Regions from separate parts of the Kluyvera ascorbata genome, predicted to be linked through region 4. Evidence: predicted binding sites of a transcription regulator. Region 4 holds the regulator's gene; each other region holds the start of a gene.
The links. The regulator CRP, encoded in region 4, controls carbon source genes, mostly activating them, when cyclic AMP is high. The targets are predictions, from matches to a motif close to ATGTGANNNNNNTCACAT.
Positions count from the first base shown of each region.

Region 1: MY052_RS10470 (YchE family NAAT transporter) is a predicted target of CRP. The motif match lies at 2,789-2,806, and genes of this name have one in related genera.
Region 2: MY052_RS00115 (glycoside-pentoside-hexuronide (GPH):cation symporter) is a predicted target of CRP. The motif match lies at 2,524-2,541, and genes of this name have one in related genera.
Region 3: azuC (stress response protein AzuC) is a predicted target of CRP. The motif match lies at 1,025-1,042, and genes of this name have one in related genera.

Region 1 covers NZ_CP096201.1:2,218,174-2,223,768, reverse strand. Annotated here, with positions in the region: gene oppA (oligopeptide ABC transporter substrate-binding protein OppA) at 1-1,349, opposite strand, end outside; gene MY052_RS10475 (hypothetical protein) at 1,309-1,521, shown strand; gene MY052_RS10470 (YchE family NAAT transporter) at 2,111-2,758, opposite strand; gene adhE (bifunctional acetaldehyde-CoA/alcohol dehydrogenase) at 3,255-5,595, shown strand, end outside.
Region 2 covers NZ_CP096201.1:21,624-27,218, reverse strand. Annotated here, with positions in the region: gene MY052_RS00130 (anaerobic sulfatase maturase) at 1-306, opposite strand, end outside; gene MY052_RS00125 (DUF202 domain-containing protein) at 303-665, opposite strand; gene MY052_RS00120 (YidH family protein) at 655-1,002, opposite strand; gene MY052_RS00115 (glycoside-pentoside-hexuronide (GPH):cation symporter) at 1,072-2,424, opposite strand; gene MY052_RS00110 (IS5 family transposase) at 2,892-3,860, opposite strand; gene MY052_RS00105 (aryl-sulfate sulfotransferase) at 4,164-5,165, shown strand; gene MY052_RS00100 (sulfatase) at 5,323-5,595, shown strand, end outside.
Region 3 covers NZ_CP096201.1:1,981,766-1,987,360, forward strand. Annotated here, with positions in the region: gene MY052_RS09315 (MFS transporter) at 1-912, opposite strand, end outside; gene azuC (stress response protein AzuC) at 1,122-1,211, shown strand; gene MY052_RS09325 (DUF2766 family protein) at 1,293-1,544, shown strand; gene MY052_RS09330 (non-heme ferritin-like protein) at 1,621-2,124, opposite strand; gene MY052_RS09335 (DJ-1/PfpI family protein) at 2,753-3,310, shown strand; gene MY052_RS09340 (arabinose ABC transporter substrate-binding protein) at 3,614-4,594, shown strand; gene araG (L-arabinose ABC transporter ATP-binding protein AraG) at 4,658-5,595, shown strand, end outside.
Region 4 covers NZ_CP096201.1:406,118-411,712, reverse strand. Annotated here, with positions in the region: gene MY052_RS01845 (YheU family protein) at 1-84, shown strand, start outside; gene MY052_RS01840 (phosphoribulokinase) at 150-1,013, shown strand; gene MY052_RS01835 (OsmC family protein) at 1,110-1,514, opposite strand; gene crp (cAMP-activated global transcriptional regulator CRP) at 1,819-2,451, shown strand; gene MY052_RS01825 (YccS/YhfK family putative transporter) at 2,507-4,582, shown strand; gene argD (bifunctional acetylornithine/succinyldiaminopimelate transaminase) at 4,575-5,595, opposite strand, start outside.

The DNA of each region.
Region 1 (5,595 bases), 1.8 Mb from region 4:
GTGGGTTCGTTATAGTCCGCACACCAGCCCGCACGCGCAACGTCGTAGGTACCCTGGTGACGGGTATCAAGGAAGGTTTTCCATTCCTGGTTCACCAGCTTCACTTCTACGCCGAGGTTTTTACGCCACAGAGAAGCCGCTGCGATAGCCAGTTTCTTGTGCAGATCGGAGGTGTTGTACAACAGGTTGAAGGTCAGCGGCTTGTCAGCGGTATAGCCTGCTTCAGCCAGCAGTTTCTTACCTTCTTCGTTACGTTTTTCCTGTGACCACTTGAACCATTCTGGCTCGGTCAGCTTCGCGCCATCGGTATACGGCGGAGTGTAGCCATATGCAGGCAGGTCGCCCTGGCCTTTCACTTTGTTGGCGATAATATCGCGATCCAGACCCAGCTTCAGCGCGGTACGAACACGTGCGTCGGTAAATGGTGCTTTCTGGTTGTTAATTTCGTAGTAATAAGTACACAGATACGGATCGACGTGAACTTCGTTCGGGATCTCTTTTTTCAGCTTCTGGAACAGTTCAATTGGCAGCTGGTTATAGGTCATATCCAGCTCACCGCTACGGTAGCGGTTCACATAGGTCACTTCAGAAGACGTTGGCAGCCAGGTAACTTCGTCAACGACGGTTTTGGCGTTGTCCCAATACTGCGGGTTACGTGCCATCACGATACGTTCGTTAACAACCCAATCTTTCAGGGTGTAAGCACCGTTGGTCACGATATTACCAGGCTGAGTCCATTTTTCGCCGAATTTTTCAATGGCTGGCTTGTAGACCGGAGACATGGCCGGGTTAACCAGCAATTTATAGAAGTAAGGCACTGGTTCACTCAAGGTGACTTCCAGCGTGTGGTCATCCAGCGCTTTCACGCCCAGTTCACTCGGCGCTTTTTTACCGTCGATGATCTCATCAACGTTCACGATATGGCCGTACTGCGGATAGCTCGCATAGGGGGAAGCAGTTTGCGGATCCACCAGGCGCTGCCAGCTATATACGAAATCTTGTGCGGTAACCGGTTGGCCGTTAGACCATTTAGCGTCTTTACGCAGGTGGAATGTCCAGACTTTAAAGTCTTTATTATCCCAGCTTTCTGCAACGCCCGGAATCGGGTGACCGTCTTTAGGAGAGGTATTCAGCAACCCTTCGAACAGGTCGCGACTAATATTCGCCTCAGGTACCCCTTCAATTTTATTCGGGTCGAGAGACTGTGGTTCTGCGCCACTGTTACGCACGAGCGTTTGCTTGCTTGCCAACTGCACGCCTGCAGGAACATCTGCAGCCATAGCACTTCCCGCGATCAGTGCGGATAGAATGCCTGCCGCAACCAGGCTTTTTTTTGTGATGATGGACATTGTGTTGATACTCCGTTCATTATTATTACTGACTCACGCCAGCCTGTTTAGTCCCCTTTCGGGTTCCCGTACAGCGCAGGAGATTTTTGCGTCTGCCGGGTCGTTTACTGCTGCTATCACCGACTTTTTTATTACGGCTGCTCTTATTGGCAACCTGACGTCGATTCATTAAAAGCCTCCCCCCTGTCGGGAAGCCTTTCTTATTCTGTTCATAACTATTTACAACTAGAAACAGTTATCGTTTACAAAACTTTATCTTGAAAATTACCCTGGCCGGAAAGTACCAAATGCCTACCACTGCCGCCAATATAATTTGCAAATTTGTTAACCAATTCTCTTTTGTTCAACATTTTGCGCGATGGTCGTTAGCGTAATCGCAAAACCAATCTATCTGAACTCAATATTTTTCAAATAGATAGATAAAAAAAACAGTCCTGGAACTGCGCGCGTTGAACGCTTGCGTGTTTTTTGTACAAAAAATTAACAGTTGCTTATTTTTTAGCACATAACTCTGCATTGAAACTGAAATTACTAATATCATTTCAATTATCTAACAGCAAGTATCAGAGTATGGTGTGAGAGAAATAACATGATGGTTCGAGATGGCAGGCAGAAAATGAAGTTATAGCCTATTGATATTTAATATTTTTTCATAACATTCAAATTAATTATGTATGGCATGTAACAAAAGTTGAAGAATATGTTTTTCCGATAGTCACGGCGGTAATGACGGCTAGCGCGTCACTACCGCCGTAGAATAATTAACCGACCAAGCCTGGGAAGATAGATTTGATACCCGTCACAATAAACTCAATACCCAGAGCCATCAGTAGCAGCCCCATGATACGTGTCACAACGTTGATGCCCGTCTGCCCCAGCATACGCACAAGCCCGGGTGAAATACGGAAAATGCCCCAACAGCAATAAGCAAAAAGCACAATAGAAAGTGAGAAGCCTAACAAATAAGGAAGGGAATGGTAGCGCGTCCCCCACACAATGGTTGAGCTAATCGCCCCAGGGCCAGCCATCAGCGGCAGAGCCAGCGGCACAACGCCCAGGCTTTCTCGTACCGAGGTTTCCGTTTTCTCCTGTTTATTCTGCTTATCCTCCCCCAGTTTCCCGCTGATCATCGACATCGCAATGCTGACGACCAGAATCCCACCGGCTATACGGAAAGAATCGATGGAAATTCCAAACAGTTGCAGAATAACGTCGCCAAGGAAAAGCGAAGTTAGCAGGATAATGGCAACAGAGAGACTCGCCGTCAGGTTGGTCTTGTTGCGTACCATCGCCGTCTGATTACTTGTCAGGCTGATGAACACGGGAATCAACCCTACCGGGTTGACCAGCGCAAACAGGCCGATAAAGAACTTAAAGAAGATAGGAAAATCAAACAGCGTTTGAATCACGTTAACCCCAGAGCATCATTAAAAGTTAGTATTTGACGAACGGCAAACCATAATTTGCGCTGACAATACCCTGTTTAAGCCTTAGGTTCATCTGAATTATCCATAAAACCGGGTACAAAACAGAGTGTTACTGAGTTGTATAAAATATGCTAATGTTAAACCCACCTCTACTCACGATTGATTAACAGCATTAATAATTTGCTAAAAGGGTCATGCTGAAAGGTGTCAGCTTGGCTTAAACTTGATTTAGATCATGCAAATCGTACTCAGAAGTGAGTAATCTGCTTACACCGAAAGGGAGACGCTCTGATAAAAAACGGCGTATCCAGCTCGGTGAGCTCCTTGGCTAAATTAAAGCTCTTTTAGTAAATCAGTGAATCAGTTGTGGATAACACCTTGTTTTCTTAACTTTTTCGCCAGCTGCAGGCGATTTGTCTATACTGACTTGTCGAGCAGATGATTCACTAAAAAAGTTTAACATTATCAGGAGAGCATTATGGCTGTTACTAATGTCGCTGAACTTAACGCACTTGTAGAGCGCGTAAAAAAAGCCCAGCGTGAATATGCCAGTTTCACTCAAGAGCAAGTTGACAAAATCTTCCGCGCCGCCGCTCTGGCCGCTGCAGATGCTCGAATCCCTCTCGCAAAAATGGCCGTTGCCGAATCTGGCATGGGTATTGTTGAAGACAAAGTGATCAAAAACCACTTCGCGTCTGAATATATCTACAACGCCTATAAAGATGAAAAAACCTGTGGTGTTCTGTCTGAAGACGACACTTTCGGTACCATCACCATCGCTGAACCAATCGGCATCATCTGCGGTATCGTACCAACCACTAACCCAACTTCTACCGCTATCTTCAAATCGCTGATCAGCCTGAAGACGCGTAACGCCATCATCTTCTCTCCACACCCACGTGCGAAAGATGCGACCAACAAAGCAGCAGACATCGTTCTGCAAGCGGCAATCGCTGCTGGCGCGCCAAAAGATCTGATCGGCTGGATTGACCAACCGTCTGTCGAACTGTCTAACGCACTGATGCATCACCCTGAAATTAACCTGATCCTCGCGACCGGTGGTCCAGGCATGGTTAAAGCAGCATACAGCTCCGGTAAACCAGCAATCGGCGTTGGCGCAGGTAACACCCCTGTTGTTATCGACGAAACCGCTGATATCAAACGTGCTGTTGCATCCGTGCTGATGTCTAAAACCTTCGATAACGGCGTTATCTGTGCTTCTGAGCAGTCCGTTGTTGTTGTTGACTCCGTTTACGATGCCGTTCGCGAACGTTTTGCCAGCCACGGCGGCTACATGCTGCAGGGCAAAGAGCTGAAAGCCGTTCAGGACATTATCCTGAAAAATGGCGCGCTGAACGCCGCTATCGTTGGTCAGCCAGCATACAAAATTGCTGAACTGGCAGGCTTCACCGTTCCAACAACCACTAAGATCCTGATTGGTGAAGTGAAAGTTGTTGACGAAAGCGAGCCGTTTGCACACGAAAAACTGTCTCCAACCCTGGCGATGTATCGTGCAAAAGACTTCAACGATGCCGTTGAGAAAGCTGAAAAACTGGTTGCGATGGGCGGTATCGGTCATACCTCTTGCCTGTACACCGACCAGGACAACCAGCCAGAACGCGTTGCTCACTTCGGTCAGATGATGAAAACCGCGCGTATCCTGATCAACACCCCTGCTTCCCAGGGTGGTATCGGTGACCTCTACAACTTCAAACTCGCACCTTCCCTGACCCTGGGTTGTGGTTCATGGGGTGGTAACTCCATCTCTGAAAACGTTGGTCCTAAGCACCTGATCAACAAGAAAACCGTTGCTAAGCGAGCTGAAAACATGTTGTGGCACAAACTTCCGAAGTCTATCTACTTCCGTCGTGGCTCACTGCCAATCGCGTTAGATGAGCTGATTACTGATGGCCACAAACGCGCGCTGATCGTGACCGACCGCTTCCTGTTCAACAACGGCTATGCAGACCAGATCACTTCTGTACTGAAAGCTGCTGGCGTTGAAACTGACGTGTTCTTCGAAGTTGAAGCTGACCCGACTCTGACCATCGTTCGTAAAGGTGCAGAGCTGGCTAACTCCTTCAAACCAGACGTGATCATCGCGCTGGGCGGCGGTTCCCCGATGGACGCAGCAAAAATCATGTGGGTCATGTACGAACACCCAGAAACGCACTTCGAAGAACTGGCGCTGCGCTTTATGGATATCCGTAAACGTATCTACAAGTTCCCGAAAATGGGCGTGAAAGCAAAAATGGTTGCGATCACCACCACTTCCGGTACTGGTTCTGAAGTGACTCCGTTTGCGGTTGTAACCGACGACGCAACTGGCCAGAAATACCCACTGGCTGACTACGCGCTGACTCCTGACATGGCAATTGTTGACGCCAACCTGGTCATGGATATGCCGAAGTCCCTGTGTGCTTTCGGTGGTCTGGATGCAGTTACTCACGCCCTGGAAGCTTATGTTTCCGTACTGGCTTCTGAGTTCTCCGACGGTCAGGCTCTGCAGGCGCTGAAACTGCTGAAAGAAAACCTGCCAGCGTCTTACCATGAAGGTTCTAAGAACCCGGTAGCACGTGAACGCGTACACAGTGCAGCAACCATCGCGGGTATCGCGTTTGCGAACGCCTTCCTGGGTGTATGTCACTCAATGGCGCACAAACTGGGCTCTCAGTTCCACATTCCTCACGGTCTGGCGAACGCCCTGCTGATCAGCAACGTTATTCGTTATAACGCGAACGACAACCCAACTAAACAGACTGCTTTCAGCCAGTATGACCGCCCACAAGCGCGTCGTCGTTACGCTGAAATCGCTGACC
Region 2 (5,595 bases), 380 kb from region 4:
CCAGTCATCATTGAGCAACAGGCCATTGGTCTGGAAGGCGTTGTGGATCTTTTTGCCATTGGCATACTGCCTTTGTAACGCCAGCGCGCGCTGAAAAAAAGCCAGCCCGCACAACGTAGGTTCTCCGCCCTGCCAGGCAAAACTAACCTCCGGCCCCGGCTGCGCCGCGATGTGCTGGCTGATAAATCGCTCCAGCGTGGTGTCATCCATCATCGGCTGTTCGGGTTTTTCGATATAGAAACAGTAGCGGCAGTTAAGGTTACAGCGAGAGCTGGCCGGTTTGGCCATTACCTGACATCCTGTCATGCTAAATCCCTGATAAAAATAATGAGTTGGCGAATGTGGGTAACAGCAAACAACATTGCGAGGGATAACACCGCGAGAGAGATCATAAATTTGTCACGCACCGCGCCCGGCTGGGAAAAATCGCTGTGCTTAACGTCCATTACATTACGATTGCGGGTGTAGCGCCAGAGGATGATGGCGACAACCGCCAACACGGCTAGCGAAACCCAAAATAGTGCGCCTGCCTGATGCCAATTATGCTTCAACGCTAACGCCATCAGCGCGCCGTAGCCAAGCAAGGTGCGAAACCAGGCCAGTGACGTGCGCTCAGGCTGTAGCCCAGGATCAGCCTGACGGCGGGCTTTGCGGCTATCCGGCATAAAGCACCAGCAGCATCACCACCACAGCGACTAGAGTAAGGATCAGGCTTATCACCAGCAGGCTGCGGGTATAGGGCAGATCCTCTTTCAGGCGCATCGCTCTTTCATTACGCAGCCAGCGCAGGTAGCCATAGATGGCTAGACCACCGGCAAACAGGCACAGCAGGAGCGCCAGCGCCTCGCGAATCACCGGCGTCGCGAAGTCGGGTGCCAGCTGATCTAACCCCACACCCGCGGCCAGAAATCCCAGCGAGGTGCGAATCCACGCCAGAAACGTGCGCTCATTAGCCAGTGAAAAGCGGTAATCGGGTGCTTCTCCAAGGCGGGAAATGTTCATCTTTACTCCTTGATGGTTCCCGATTGTTCAAAGTATCAACAATTCTACCTGACCACTGGGCTAAAACAATCAATCAGGCTTCACGACCAGATTTGCTGAAATTTGCGTCATTTTCTCGGTCGTCAGCTTGTAGAACAGTTTTGCCGTAAGCGCACAAAGCAGATAGCAAATCCCTGGCGCAATGGTAAATAGCGCGATAATGGTGTTAAGCGTAGCAGGGGTTTGCGCGCTGGCTCCGGCCTGATATCCCCCTGCAGCCAGCATCCAGCCAATTACCGCGCCGCCGACGGCGAGGCCCATTTTCAACACAAACAGCGTGCCTGCGAAGCTAATTCCCGTCAGGCGCTTACCGCTGACCACTTCACCGTAGTCCACCGTATCAGCCATCATCACCCATTTAATCGGCGTCATAATCTGATGCAGTACGCCAATCACAAAGATCAGGCAGAACATCACCACCATGGTGTCCATTGGCACAAAAAACATCGCAAAGCTCAGTAAAGTCAGGATGAGGTTGCAGTAGATAAATACCGAGACTTTACAAAATCGCCCGCTGAGCGGCTTCGCTATGGCACTGCCCACAATATTGCCCACGCAGTAGGTGGTCAGGAATATTGAAAAGAGTTTAGGTGATTCCATAATCCAGGTGACGTAATACATCATTACGCCGCCGCGAACTGAAGTGCCAACAATAGTAAACACTGTCAGAAACCCAACCACTCGCCATTGATCGTTTCTCCAGATATCCCGTAAATCACCCAGCATTCCTTTAAAACCCACGCTGGTTGGCGGGGCGACAACACGCTCTTTGGTGGTAGAGAAACAGATAAAAAACATCACAACGGCAATCACTGACAGCAGAGTGATGCTGGCTTTAAAGCCAAACGCTTTATCACCACCGCCGAACCAGTCGACCAGGTTCATCATCAGTGCGGTGGATAACATCCCACCCGCAGTCGCCAGAACGAAACGCCAGGACTGCAAAGACATTCGCTGCTGAGGGTCGCTAGTGATAACACCGCCCAGTGCGCAGTATGGGATATTGACGATGGTGTACATCAACGTCAGACAGATATAGGTTATTGTCGCGTAAACCATTTTTCCTGTAAGCGATAAATCCGGTACGGTATAGGTCAGGACGCAACTGATGCCAAAGGGGATTGAGGCCCAGAGCAACCAAGGACGGAATTTTCCCCAGCGAGTTCGTGTGCGGTCTGCAAGTAATCCCATGCAGGGATCGGAAATAGCATCTAATATTCGTGTTACCAGAAACATACTTCCAATGAAAGCCGCTGGCAGGCCCGCTATATCGGTATAAAAGAACATTAAATACAGCATCACATTGTCGAAAACAATATGGCTTGCCGCATCACCCAGACTAAAGCCGATCTTCTCTTTTAGCGTCAACAGCGAATTATTCATAATTTATCCGTTGGTTTGAATCATCTGACGCCATATTAAGATTAGCATTTTATATTTTTGAATTATGTTTTTTGCTTTTCTCTTTATGTTTATTTTTATATGTGATTAGGCTCGCAATTACATCACGAAAGCACACTCCATAAATATATTATATAAAAACACATCAACAATTCACCTCACATATTGAATAGTATCCTCAGATTCATCTAGGCTGCCATTAAAAATTATCTGCATTCACTTAAAAAACAAAGAGGACCATTATGCCTACCGATATTCAGACTAGCGTTATCGTTAATCCGTTCAACAAAAACATGCTCTCCGCAAACGTTAACATTACCGCCGTTCTACCAATGAGATTCAGTTATCGCGTTCAAGGAAAAACTCCGGACAGTGCGTTTACCTATGAAAATGGGCTTTGTTGAATAAATCAGATTTCGGGTAAGTCTCCCCCGTAGCGGGTTGTGTTTTCAGGCAATACGCACGCTTTCAGGCATACCTGCTTTCGTCATTTTGTTCAGCGCTCGTACCAGGGCCATAGCCTCCGCAACCTGACCATCGTAGTCACGCAGCGTCAGTGAACCCCCGAACAGCTGTTTTACCCGGTACATCGCCGTTTCCGCTATCGAGCGACGGTTATAATCTGTTGTCCATTTCCACCGCGCATTACTCCCGGTCAGCCGCTGATTCGCAACAGCACGGTTACGGTCTGCATATTCACCGGGCCAGTAACCCGCGCCTTTTCGGGGCGGGATAAGCGCGCTGATTTTCTTACGCCGCAGTTCATCGTGACAGAGCCGGGTGTCGTAAGCGCCGTCTGCCGATGCTGCCCTGATTTTTCTGTGAGTCTGCCGGATAAGACCCGGGAAGGCTTCTGAGTCCGTCACATTGTTCAGCGACAGGTCTGCACAGATGATTTCATGTGTTTTGCTGTCAACTGCCAGATGCAACTTTCGCCATATACGACGGCGTTCCTGGCCATGCTTTTTGACTTTCCACTCGCCTTCACCAAAGACCTTCAGCCCGGTGGAATCAATCACCAGATGCGCGATTTCACCTCGGGTGAACGTTTTGAAACTGACATTAACCGACTTTGCGCGCTTGCTGACACTGGTGTAATCCGGGCAGCGCAACGGAACATTCATCAGTGTAAAAATGGAATCAATAAAACCCTGTGCAGCCCGCAGGGTCAACCTGAACACGCGTTTAATGACCAGCACAGTCGTGATGGCAAGGTCAGAATAGCGCTGAGGTCTGCCTCGTGAAGAAGGTGTTGCTGACTCATACCAGGCCTGAATAGCTTCATCATCCAGCCAGAAAGTTATGGAGCCACGGTTGATGAGGGCTTTATTGTAGGTGGGCCAGTTGGTGATTTTGAACTTTTGCTTTGCCACGGAACGGTCTGCGTTGTCGGGAAGATGCGTGATCTGATCCTTCAACTCAGCAAAAGTTCGATTTATTCAACAAAGCCATGAAAATGATGAATACACATTAAACCCAGTCATTCCCGTCATTGGCCTTTATGCCAACGCAGAAAACACCATCATTATTGAGTGTTTTTTTTCGGATGGCAGCCATGAAACACTCAGCATTATCGCTGACACCACTGGCCAGGATTATGGTGACACACCACTGACCGTTGACTTCATTATCAATGACGAAGAAATTGCTAGCCAGACGTTATACAACGGCTGGCTGGTAACCTGTTATTACACCGCCTACGATAAAATGGTGACCTGCGTATGGCATTTGCCGACGCCTGGGATAATAACAATCTGAAGAGTGACGGTAGCGCTATTTATCCCGGCTTCGATATCTTTGCCACCTCAGGTGAAACCTACGCACAAACATTGAAACAAATGAATCTATTAGGTGAGGCCCGCCAAACCTTCCAGGCCCCCGCAGGTAATGGTTTTCATCACGACATTACCTTTGGTCCAGACGGCAACATGTTCTGCCTGATGACCCTACTGGAAAACCAGACCGCTGAGCAACGACAACAGGCCGCTATCTACAAATATGATGTCGCAACCGGCGAAGTACTGTGGTCGCGCAACTACTCCTCACTATTTGATAATCAGGATGTCTGCATTGACGCCCAACCTAATGATATTCATTTTAATTCACTGGCGTTCAGCTCTCAGGTTAATCAACTTATTTTAAACAACCGCTCTACCAGCACTATTTACGGCATCAACTATGAAAATGGCGATATTGAGTGGACTATCGACAACCCCAATTACTCACTGGTTGCCGAATCTGTTAACCTGCAACCCATTAATTCCGATAGCTTTATCTATCCAAACGGTGAACATGCCGTTTATCCAACAACCAACGCGAAATATGCTAACTACATGACAGAAAACCGTCTGGCTATTACGCTGTTTAACAACAAAGCCGCACTTTTTGACGATGGTACTGAGAATGATAAGAAAATGGAGGACCCAATTCCTGATGAATATTATGAGGCACCGTTTGATTCTCAGTGTCTGGTGTATGGTATCGATCTCACGGCCAGGACAGTAGAACTACTGGATGTTTTTGACATTGCCGGTCAGCGTAGCAATATAACCTCAGAGGTTCATGAGGTGGCCGATTATTACAGCATCATGTACGGCGTTGACAGCAACTTTTTTATCATTGATACCAATAATACCGTCGCGGTTGAATGTTACGCTGTTTACCCTGCCCTGACTTATCGTGGACATATTTTTTCCTATGATGAACTACGTCAACTGATCTAAATAATGGCCGAGCGTTAGTGGAATTTCTGACGCTCGGTTATTATGATATTCCACATTCAACTTATGATTATTCCCTTATGTGATCTTTCTCTGATACATCCTACCGCAATAACTATTAGCTTCCCCTCACTTAGATGCATTATCTGCAGGAGAAAGTATGAAAGCAATAATGGTTATGTATGATTCACTGAATAGACATTATCTCAGCCCATATAATTCCAACTGGACCCATACCCCTAATTTTTCTCGTTTGGCTAAAAACAGCATGGTATTTGATAAAAGCTACGTCGGCAGCCTACCCTGCATGCCTGCCAGGCGCGAATTACATATCGGGCGCTATAATTTTCTGCACCGTAGTTGGGGGCCATTAGAACCTTTCGACGACTCCTGTTTTGAAATCATGAAGCATAATGGCATACACAGCCATTTA
Region 3 (5,595 bases), 1.6 Mb from region 4:
ATGGAACGGATCCATACCGAAGCCCACCTGAAACAGCAGCGGCAGCAGGAACGGCACGGCGCTGATGGAGGCGCGGAATAGCGATCCACCGTACATCGTGACTTTAAACGTTGGGACCTGTAGGGCGTCCATACGAATCATTGGCCATTGACTGTTGCGGAAGTGGCGCAGTGCGTAATAGAAGGTGACGCCGCCGAGCACCAGCAGGCCGACGATTAACCCACCTTGTAATTTTTCAGCCCCCAGTAGTTCCATGGCATAGACCAGGCTCACCATCGAGACCGAGGTCGCCACAAATCCCGGCAGATCAAAGGGTCTCCGCTCATCGTCACGGATATTAGGGATTATCTTCAGTGCCAGAAGAATGGCGATGATGCCAAGTGGAACGTTAATAAAGAAAATCCAGCGCCAGTCTGCGACTTTGGTGATGAACCCACCAAGCGGTGGCCCAATAATGGGGGCAATCAGCGCGGGCCAGGTGAGCGTGGCGATGGCGGTAATCAATAGGTGCTTGGGCGTGGTACGCAGCACGGCGAGTCGCCCGACCGGTACCATCAGCGCGCCGCCGACGCCTTGCAAAATACGCATAGCCACAAAGCTGTGCGCGCTGGTGGCTAGCCCGCAGAAAACGGAGGAGACGGTGAAGATAGCCAGCGCAAGACTGAAGATAGTTCTGGCGCCGAAGCGATCCGCAATCCAACCGCTGGCGGGGATGAGTACGGCGAGGGTGATCAGATAGGCGCTGATGCCGATGTTCAGGTCGACGGCTTCAACGCCAAATGTTTTCGCCATATCAGGAAGGGCGGTGGCAATCACCGTACCATCCAGGAACTCCATAAAGAATGCACCGGCCACAAGCAGCGCAGCAGGGGATACCCCGCGGCTCGCCTGGGCCTGGAGAGGCTCACTCATGGTTGTTTTACCCTATCAAAATAATTTTTAAAATTTATAGCTTTTGTAGTTTTGGTAAGTGGTCGATTTCTATAACAAAATTTTTATAAATTTAACGCAATCGATAAAACTAGTGTGATTTTTGTCGCAAAACGGTTGATTTTTGTGACGGTGGTCATATTATGTGCGTAAAGACAATAACACCTGCATAACAAAACCGGAGCATCAACATGAAACAGCGCATGCGTAAAATCCTCAAAAGCATGTTTGAGAACTACTGCAAAACTTTCAAAGACGTACCGCCAGGCGCTATGTTCTGATAAAAAAAACCTGCCACGGCAGGTTTTTTTATCTTCTGCGAAAGTAGGTTACTATTACGCTCCGCAAAATAGGAGCAAAAAATGTCTCAGAACCTGACCCCGAACGATGAACTGGTTTCCGATGTGGTAGCCTGCCAGCTCGTTATCAAACAGATCCTCGACGTCATCGACGTTATCGCCCCGGTTGAAGTCCGTGAAAAAATGGCGAGCCAACTGAAATCCATCGATTTTACCGCCCACCCAGCAGGGGCTGACCCGGTGACGCTGCGAGCGATACAGAAAGCGATTGCACTGATTGAGCTGAAGTTTGCGCCACAGGATGCAACGCACTAATACGCGGTGAGGTTTCGGGCAAACGGCCCGGAATACCAATAAAAGAAGGGCGGAGACGCCGCCCTTCTGAAATCAATTAATGTTGCTGCTGAGTCACGATATTCAGCAGATGCTGGTCGGTTTGTTGAATGCAAAGACCGGCTTTTCGTGCGCTGCGAACTTCATCCAGAATCGTCTTCAGCAAGATACCATCCTGTTCCTGCTCTTCTTCCAAAGCGTTCAGGAACGTCAGGGTGTTATCGTCATGAAGCACTTTAGCTTGTTCAGTTAATTCTGACAGCGTTGAAGCACGTTGGTCATGGCCTTCGATTGTTTTCAGGAAAAGATCTTCGAGGGTCGCGCATTTATCTTCGTTGGTTTCAAAAGCTTTAACCACCGGATAAGCGCCAGACTTCTTCATATAGTCGAACACGCGCATCATCTGCGTTACGCTGGACTGAGCCCGTGAACGTAGAAACGTCGCGGTCCCATTCAGCCTATGTTCTGAGCACCACTCGCTCAAACGCAAATAATGATTAGATGCAGAAAACTCAAGATTCATCTGTGCATTAAGCTTTTGAACCATTCCTGGAACTGCCATACAAATATCCTTATTGCTGGTAGGAACGATACGCGTTAAATCGCATAGTTCGTAATAGCCGCTAACCATGCGCTATTTCCGCGTTAGAGTGTGACTACATATTACCTGTAGTCCTTGCGTCTGACTTTGGGATATTAAATCCCTTCGTCAAAAAAATAATACGCTGAGTGTAGATATAAGAAAAGTCTCATGGGTTGCTTTTTACGTTTCGTTACAACCTATATTAAAATTAACGCCATTGGCAGAGATATATTTTCTTAATGCGATGATTAACAGTGAATATAACGCGTTTGTATAATTTCCGTAAGGCTTTGTTAACATGAGGTTTGCTAGGGCTCGATGGGCATTTAAAGTGTGATCGCGATCTTGTTTTTCAATGAATATTAAAGTTAAAGCGAAATTAATACGTATTATTTACGATGAATGGCATTTTACGAATAATGTTTATCAGACAAAGCATGTATTTTTAAGTGGCTGTCTTGAATATCAAAACAAGGTTAAATTTGTTTTAGATCATTTTTGCTATTAGACAGCCGGTAGATGCTGTTTGCCGTAATTAAGGGTACGCAAGTTCTTCCCGTTTTGCCGCCTCAGGGAAGATGCGTTGATTAAAATGACAGGAGTTAAAATGAAACAGGTTGCTGTACTGCTGGCCCCAGGTTTTGAAGAAGGGGAAGCGATTGTCACGATTGATATCCTACGTCGTCTGCACATTGGCGTTGAACTGGTGTCCTGCGCTGAGTCCCGAGCGGTTGTCAGCTATCACGATATTCCGATGGTTGCCGATGCGACGCTGGCAGAACGCCTTGATACGCTGTACGACGCGGTTGTCCTGCCAGGCGGCCCTCAGGGGAGCGTGAATCTGGCGGCGAATGCCGATGTTGTTAAATTCGTCGCGGCCCACGATGCGGCAGGTAAGTTTATCTGCCCAATCTGCTCTGCGGCGGCACGTGTATTAGCAGGTAATGACTTGCTGAAAGGGCGCCGTTACGTTTGCTCCGGGGATTTATGGCAGGATGTGAAAAACGGTGAATATGTTGATGCACCGGTTGTCGAAGATGGCAATCTGATTAGCGGCAAAGGCTTTGGTCATGTCTTTGATTTCGCCTTCACCGTTGCCGCTCGCCTGCTGGGTGATGAAGCGCCGGTTCGCGACCATGCCGATCACATCTATTACCGCTGGTAATTGTTAACAAATTCCGGTTAAAGGGATTTTCCCACTCGTTATATAGATAAATCTGCTATCCCTTAGCGTGAATTGTCCGACAATTCACGCTTTCTATATGTACTTAATTGCTGAATATATGCATCACCCTACTGTAATTCTGCGGTGTGATGCCGCTCTCTTCTGGAAAACGCATTCCGGGCTATTAATGTTTCAACAACGTTAACGCTGTTAATAATACGGCTAATACTTTGTTTTATGTCTAATTTAAATCACCTATTTGATTTTTCCCTACATAAAAGAACATTAAGGCTGGAGTTAACCATGCACAAATTTACCAAAGCGCTGGCGGCCATTGGTCTGGCAGCGGTTATGTCACAATCAGCTATGGCTGAAAATCTCAAGCTCGGTTTTTTAGTGAAACAACCCGAGGAACCCTGGTTCCAGACGGAATGGAAATTTGCCGATAAAGCCGGTAAAGACCTCGGCTTTGACGTGATTAAAATTGCCGTGCCGGACGGGGAGAAAACGCTGAATGCGATTGATAGCCTGGCGGCTAGCGGCGCAAAAGGCTTTGTTATCTGCACCCCAGACCCGAAATTAGGGCCAGCCATTGTGGCTAAAGCGCGCGGCTATGACATGAAAGTGATCACCGTCGACGATCAGTTCGTCAACGCCAAAGGTAAACCGATGGAAGATGTACCGTTGGTTATGATGGCGGCGAGCGAAATTGGCGCGCGTCAGGGCCAGGAACTCTACAAAGAAATGCAAAAGCGCGGTTGGGATGTGAAAACGACCGGCGTGATGGCCATCACCGCGAACGAACTGGATACGGCGCGCCGTCGTACGACCGGTTCAATGGACGCGTTGAAAGCGGCGGGCTTCCCGGAAAAACAAATCTATCAGGTACCTACCAAATCTAACGATATCCCGGGTGCATTCGATGCCGGTAACTCCCTGCTGGTACAGCATCCGGAAGTGAAACAGTGGCTGATTATCGGCATGAACGACAACACCGTACTGGGCGGCGTGCGTGCGACGGAAGGCCAGGGCTTTAAAGCGGCCAACGTCATTGGTATCGGCATTAACGGCGTTGATGCGGTCAATGAGCTTTCTAAAGCCCAGGCTACCGGCTTCTTCGGCTCATTACTGCCAAGCCCGGATATTCACGGCTATAAAACCAGTGAACTGCTCTACAACTGGGTACAGAAAGGCGCTGAGCCACCGAAATTTACTGCGGTGACTGACGTGGTGCTGATTACCCGCGATAACTTCAAAGAAGAGCTGGCGAAAAAAGGCCTCTGAGTCCTGATAGTTCTCCCTTCGCGACAGCGGAGGGAGACGGGTCGTGTCATTGTGGAGGTTGCGATGCAACAATCTACCCCTTATCTCTCTTTCCGCGGTATTAGCAAAACCTTCCCCGGCGTAAAAGCGCTGTCCGATATTAGCTTCGATTGCTATAGCGGACAGGTGCATGCGCTGATGGGGGAGAACGGCGCGGGTAAATCCACGCTGCTGAAAATTCTCAGCGGCAATTATGCGCCAACCTCTGGGTCATTGGTGCTGCGGGGAGAAGAGATTTCTTTTGCCGATACCACTGCGGCGTTGAACGCAGGTATCGCAATTATTTACCAGGAACTGCATCTCGTCCCGGAAATGACCGTGGCGGAAAATATTTATCTAGGGCAGTTACCGAGCCGCGGCGGCTTCGTTAACCGCTCGTTGCTGAACTATGAAGCCCGGCTGCAGCTGGAGCATCTGGGTCTGGATATCGACCCCGATACGCCGCTGAAGTATCTCTCCATCGGCCAGTGGCAGATGGTGGAAATTGCCAAGGCTCTGGCGCGTAACGCCAAGGTTATCGCCTTTGACGAACCGACCAGCTCGCTATCCGCGCGCGAAATCGACAATCTGTTCAGGGTCATCCGCGAACTGCGCAAAGAAGGCAGGGTGATCATTTATGTTTCACACCGCATGGAGGAGATTTTTGCCCTCAGCGATGCGATTACCGTGTTCAAAGACGGTCGTTATGTCTGCACATTTGACGATATCAAAGCGGTCAGCCATGACCGCCTGGTACAGGCAATGGTCGGGCGTGAAATCGGTGATATCTACGGCTGGCAGTCACGCGAGTATGGCGATGAGCGTTTGCGCCTTGACCAGGTGAAAGCGCCGGGCGTTCGCACGCCAATCTCGCTTGCTGTGCGCAGCGGCGAAATCGTCGGGTTGTTTGGCTTAGTCGGGGCGGGACGAAGTGAACTGATGAAAGGGATCTTCGGTGGCACCAGGCTCAGCGGCGGGCAGAT
Region 4 (5,595 bases):
CTACAAACGGGCGAAGCGGTGCTGGTGTGGTCTGAACTTCACGAGACCGTCAACATCATGCCCCGTAACCAATTTCGCGGTTAACTATACTCTAACGACAGGAAGCGTTTACCCCGCTTCCGTTGTCGTCTGTTCAGGGAGTTATTCGCATGTCTGCCAAACATCCGGTCATTGCCGTTACCGGCTCCAGCGGAGCAGGAACCACCACCACCAGCCTCGCGTTTCGTAAAATCTTTGCTCAGCTCAACCTGCGCGCGGCGGAAGTCGAAGGCGACAGCTTTCACCGCTACACCCGTCCGGAAATGGATATGGCTATCCGCAAGGCCCGTGATCTTGGCCGCCACATCAGCTATTTCGGCCCGGATGCCAACGACTTTGGCCTGCTGGAACAAACCTTTCGCGACTACGGCCTGAACGGGCAGGGGAAGTCGCGCAAATACCTGCATACCTATGATGAAGCGGTTCCCTGGAACCAGGTACCCGGCACGTTTACGCCGTGGCAGCCGTTACCGGAACCGACCGATGTGCTGTTCTATGAAGGACTGCACGGCGGCGTGGTGACACCGCAGCACGATGTCGCGCGGCATGTTGATCTGCTGGTTGGCGTGGTGCCGATTGTTAACCTGGAGTGGATCCAGAAGATGATCCGTGACACCAGTGAGCGCGGTCACTCCCGCGAGGCGGTGATGGATTCCGTAGTGCGCTCAATGGAAGACTATATCAACTTCATCACCCCACAGTTCTCCCGCACCCATATCAACTTCCAGCGTGTACCAACGGTCGATACCTCTAACCCGTTTGCAGCCAAAAGCATTCCGTCGCTGGACGAGAGTTTTGTGGTGATTCACTTCCGTAATCTCGAGCACATCGACTACCCGTGGTTACTGGCCATGTTGCAGGGTTCATTTATCTCGCATATGAATACGCTGGTCGTTCCCGGCGGGAAGATGGTGCTGGCGATGGAATTAATCATGACGCCGCTGGTGCAGCGGCTGATGGAAGGTCGGAACTAGCATCAAGACCAGGTAGCCCGGACGAGGTGCGCAAGCACCGACGCCGGGAATGTCCCCGGCGTCACTGCGTTCGGCCGGGCTACGTCTAGCATGCAATCAGCCTTCAATCACTTCGTAAGAGTGAGTGATATTGACCGCTTTTTCGAGCATCAGCGCAACTGAGCAGTATTTCTCAGCAGACAGATCGACCGCACGCGATACCGCCGCATCCTTCAGCGCTTTACCGGTGACGATAAAGTGCAGGTTGATGTGCGTAAACAGACGCGGGGCCTCCTCACGGCGCTCAGAAGTGAGCTTCACTTCGCAGTCGGTCACGTCATTGCGACCTTTTTGCAGGATAGAGACGACGTCAATCGCACTGCAACCACCGGCGGCCATCAGCACGACTTCCATCGGGCTCGGCGCTTTATCGCCGGAGTTACCGTCCATCAAAATTTGGTGGCCAGAAGCAGACTCACCGAGGAAGGTTAACCCTTCAACCCATTTCACACGTGCTTGCATAATATTTAACTCCCAGGTTGCAATTTTCTTCTCAGATTACGCGCACATAACAATTCTCGCAATGGAAGGCGATCGCCGTCATGCTGAAGCGAGACACCAGGAGACACACGGCTAAAGCTATGCTAAAACAGTCGGGATGCTACGGTAATACATAAACGTACTGCATGTATGCAGAGGACATCACATTACAGGCTGCGACCCTATTCGACAGCCGACTTCCCAGGTAACGGGAAGGATACTATTGCAACCAGTGGCTGCAATGTTTTTGCCGCTGGGAAGAGCTTATAACAGAGGATAACCGCGCATGGTGCTTGGCAAACCGCAAACAGACCCTACTCTCGAATGGTTCTTGTCTCATTGCCATATTCATAAGTACCCATCGAAGAGCACGCTGATTCACCAGGGTGAAAAAGCAGAGACGCTGTATTACATCGTAAAAGGCTCAGTGGCTGTACTCATCAAGGATGAAGAAGGCAAAGAGATGATCCTCTCTTACCTTAACCAGGGCGACTTTATCGGTGAGCTGGGCCTGTTCGAAGAAGGCCAGGAACGCAGCGCATGGGTACGAGCAAAAACCGCTTGTGAAGTTGCTGAAATCTCTTATAAAAAATTCCGTCAGCTGATCCAGGTTAACCCGGACATTCTGATGCGTCTCTCTTCTCAGATGGCGCGTCGTCTGCAGGTCACCTCTGAAAAAGTTGGTAACCTGGCCTTCCTGGACGTAACCGGTCGTATCGCTCAGACCCTGCTGAACCTGGCTAAACAGCCGGACGCTATGACCCACCCGGACGGTATGCAGATCAAAATCACCCGTCAGGAAATTGGTCAGATCGTTGGCTGCTCCCGTGAAACCGTGGGCCGTATTCTGAAAATGCTGGAAGATCAGAACCTGATCTCCGCGCACGGCAAAACCATTGTCGTCTACGGAACCCGCTAATCCAGCCCAAAATGGCGTATTGTAAAAGCAATACGCCATTTTTGTTTTTCCCCCTATGTGGCGCAGGCTGATTTACCACCCCGAAGTCAACTATGCACTGCGGCAAACGCTGGTGTTATGCCTGCCGGTTGCCATCGGGCTTCTGTTCGGCCATCTCCAGCAGGGTCTGCTGTTTTCATTGGTGCCTGCCTGCTGCAATATCGCCGGCCTCGATACCCCACATAAGCGCTTCTTTAAACGCCTGATTATCGGTGGCTGTCTGTTTGCCGGATGTAGCCTTGCCGTACAGCTGCTGTTGGCGCGCGATATCCCCTTACCGCTGATTCTCACCGGGCTGGCGCTGCTGCTGGGCGTCACGGCGGAAATCAGCGCGCTGCACGGGCGGTTACTGCCCGCCTCGCTGATTGCTTCTATCTTCACCTTAAGCCTGGCGGGCAATATGCCCATCTGGGAGCCGCTACTGCTCTACGCGTTCGGCACGCTGTGGTATGGGCTGTTTAACTGGTGGTGGTTCTGGATATGGCGCGAGCAGCCGCTGAGGGAATCGCTGAGCCTGCTCTACCGACAGCTCGCCGAGTACTGCGAAGCCAAATATAGCCTGTTGACCCAGCACACTGACCCGAGCACCGCGCTGCCGCCGCTGCTCACTCGTCAACAGAAGGTGGTGGATCTCATCTCTCAGTGCTACCAGCAACTGCATATGCTCGCCGCGAATCAGCACAACGACTATAAGCGCCTGCTGCGCGCCTTCCAGGTGGGGCTCGACCTGCAAGAACATATCTCCGTCAGCCTGCACCAGCCGGAAGAGGTACAAAAGCTGGTTGAACGCAGCCACGCCGAAGCGGTGATCCGCTGGAACGCCCAGACCGTGGCGTCACGCCTGAGGGTACTGGCTGACGATATTCTCTATCACCGCTACCCTACCCGCTTCAATATGGACAAGCAGATAGGCGCGCTGGAAAAAATTGCCGACCAGCATCCAGATAACCCGGTTGGCCAGTTCTGCGCCTGGCACTTCAGCCGCATTGCCCGCGTGCTGCGCTCCCAGCGCCCGCTCTACCCGCGCAACCTGATGGCCGATAAAGAGCGCCGCCTGCCGCTATTCGCGGCGCTCAAAAACTACCTGTCGCTGAAATCTCCGGCGCTACGTAATGCCGCCCGGCTCAGCGTAATGCTCAGTATCGCCAGCCTGATGGGCGCCGCGCTGCATCTGCCAAAGCCTTACTGGATCCTGATGACGGTGCTGCTGGTCACGCAGAACGGCTACGGTGCAACTCGCGTACGTATTTTCCATCGTGCGGCGGGTACGCTGGCAGGGTTAGTGATTGCCGCCGTCGTTCTGCACTTCCACATCTCAGAAGGACTGGCGTTAGCGGGTATGCTTATCGTCACGCTGGGGAGCTACCTGATAATCCGTCGCCACTACGGTTGGGCCACCGTCGGCTTTACGATTACCGCGGTTTATACCCTGCAAATTCTGACGCTGAACGGCGAGCAGTTTATCGTCGCGCGCTTTATCGACACCATCATCGGCTGTCTGATTGCCTTTGGCGGGATGATCTGGCTGTGGCCGCAGTGGCAAAGCGGTCAGCTTCGACAAAACGCTCAGGCGGCACTGGAAGCCGACCAGGAAGCCATTCGTCTTATCCTGAGCCCCGACCCGCAGGCGCCTAAGCTTGCCTATCAGCGTATGCGCGTAAACCAGGCGCACAACACGCTCTACAACACGCTCAACCAGGCCATGCAGGAACCGGGCTTTAACTCGCGCTATCTGGAAGATATGAAGCTGTGGGTCACCCACAGTCAGTTTATCGTCGAGCATATCAACGCCATGACCACGCTGGCACGCGAGCACAACATGCTGACGCCGGATCTCGCGCAGCAGTATCTGGAATCCTGTGAGATTGCCCTTCAGCGCTGTCAACAGCGTCTGGAGTACGATGAGGCGGGAAGCAGCGGTGAAGTGAATATTATGGAATCGCCGGACGCGCTGTCCCATGGGCCGTTAAGTACCATGGAACAGCATCTTCAGCGTATTCTGGGGCATCTGAGCACCATGCACACCATCTCGTCGGTGGCCTGGCGACAGCGCCCCCGTCATGGAGGCTGGTTAAAACGACGGGCTAGCTAACGATTTTAGCGACCGCCTGAGCGAAACGCTGCATCCCTTCGTCGATATCCACCTCTTCCACCACCAGCGATGGTGCAAAGCGCATCACGTCCGGCCCGGCGTTCAGTACCATGACACCGACGTCCGCCGCGGCGTAGAGGAAATCACGCGCCCGGCCTTTGTATTTCTCGTTCAACGCCGCGCCAATCAGCAGACCCATGCCGCGCACGTCGCTAAAGACATCGTACTTCGCGTTGATATGCTGAAGGTGCTGCACAAAGCGCTCGCGCTTGGCGTTCACGCCGTTAAGCACTTCCGGAGTGTTGATAATATCGAATGCCGCACCCGCAACGGCACAGGCCAGCGGGTTACCGCCGTAGGTGGAGCCGTGTGAGCCGACGTGGAACGCGCTGGCAATGTCGTTGGTGGTCAGCATCGCGCTCACCGGGAAACCGCCGCCCAGCGCTTTGGCGCTGGTGAGAATATCCGGCGTCACGCCATAGTGCATATAGGCAAACAGCGACCCGGTACGCCCCATGCCGCTTTGCACTTCATCAAACACCAACAGCGCCTGATGCTTATCGCACAGCGCACGCAGGCCCTGTAAGAATTCAGGCGTAGCCGCCAGTACGCCGCCTTCCCCCTGAATCGGCTCAACTACGATAGCGCAGGTATGGTCATCAATGACCGCTTCCACCGCGTGCAGGTCGTTAAACGGCACGTGGACGATATCCGCTGGTTTCGGGCCAAAGCCGTCGGAATACTTCGGCTGCCCGCCAACGGAGACGGTAAACAGCGAACGGCCGTGGAAAGCATTATGGAAAGCGATGATTTTCGTTTTGTACGGGCTATGACGGGTGGATGCATAGTAACGTGCCAGCTTGAAAGCCGTTTCGTTAGCTTCCGTTCCGGAGTTCATAAACACCACACGCTCGGCGAAGGTTGCGTCCACCAGTTTCTGACCAAGGCGCAGCGCCGGTTCGTTAGTGAAGACGTTACTGGTGTGCCACAGCGTCTCACCCTGGGTTTTCAGC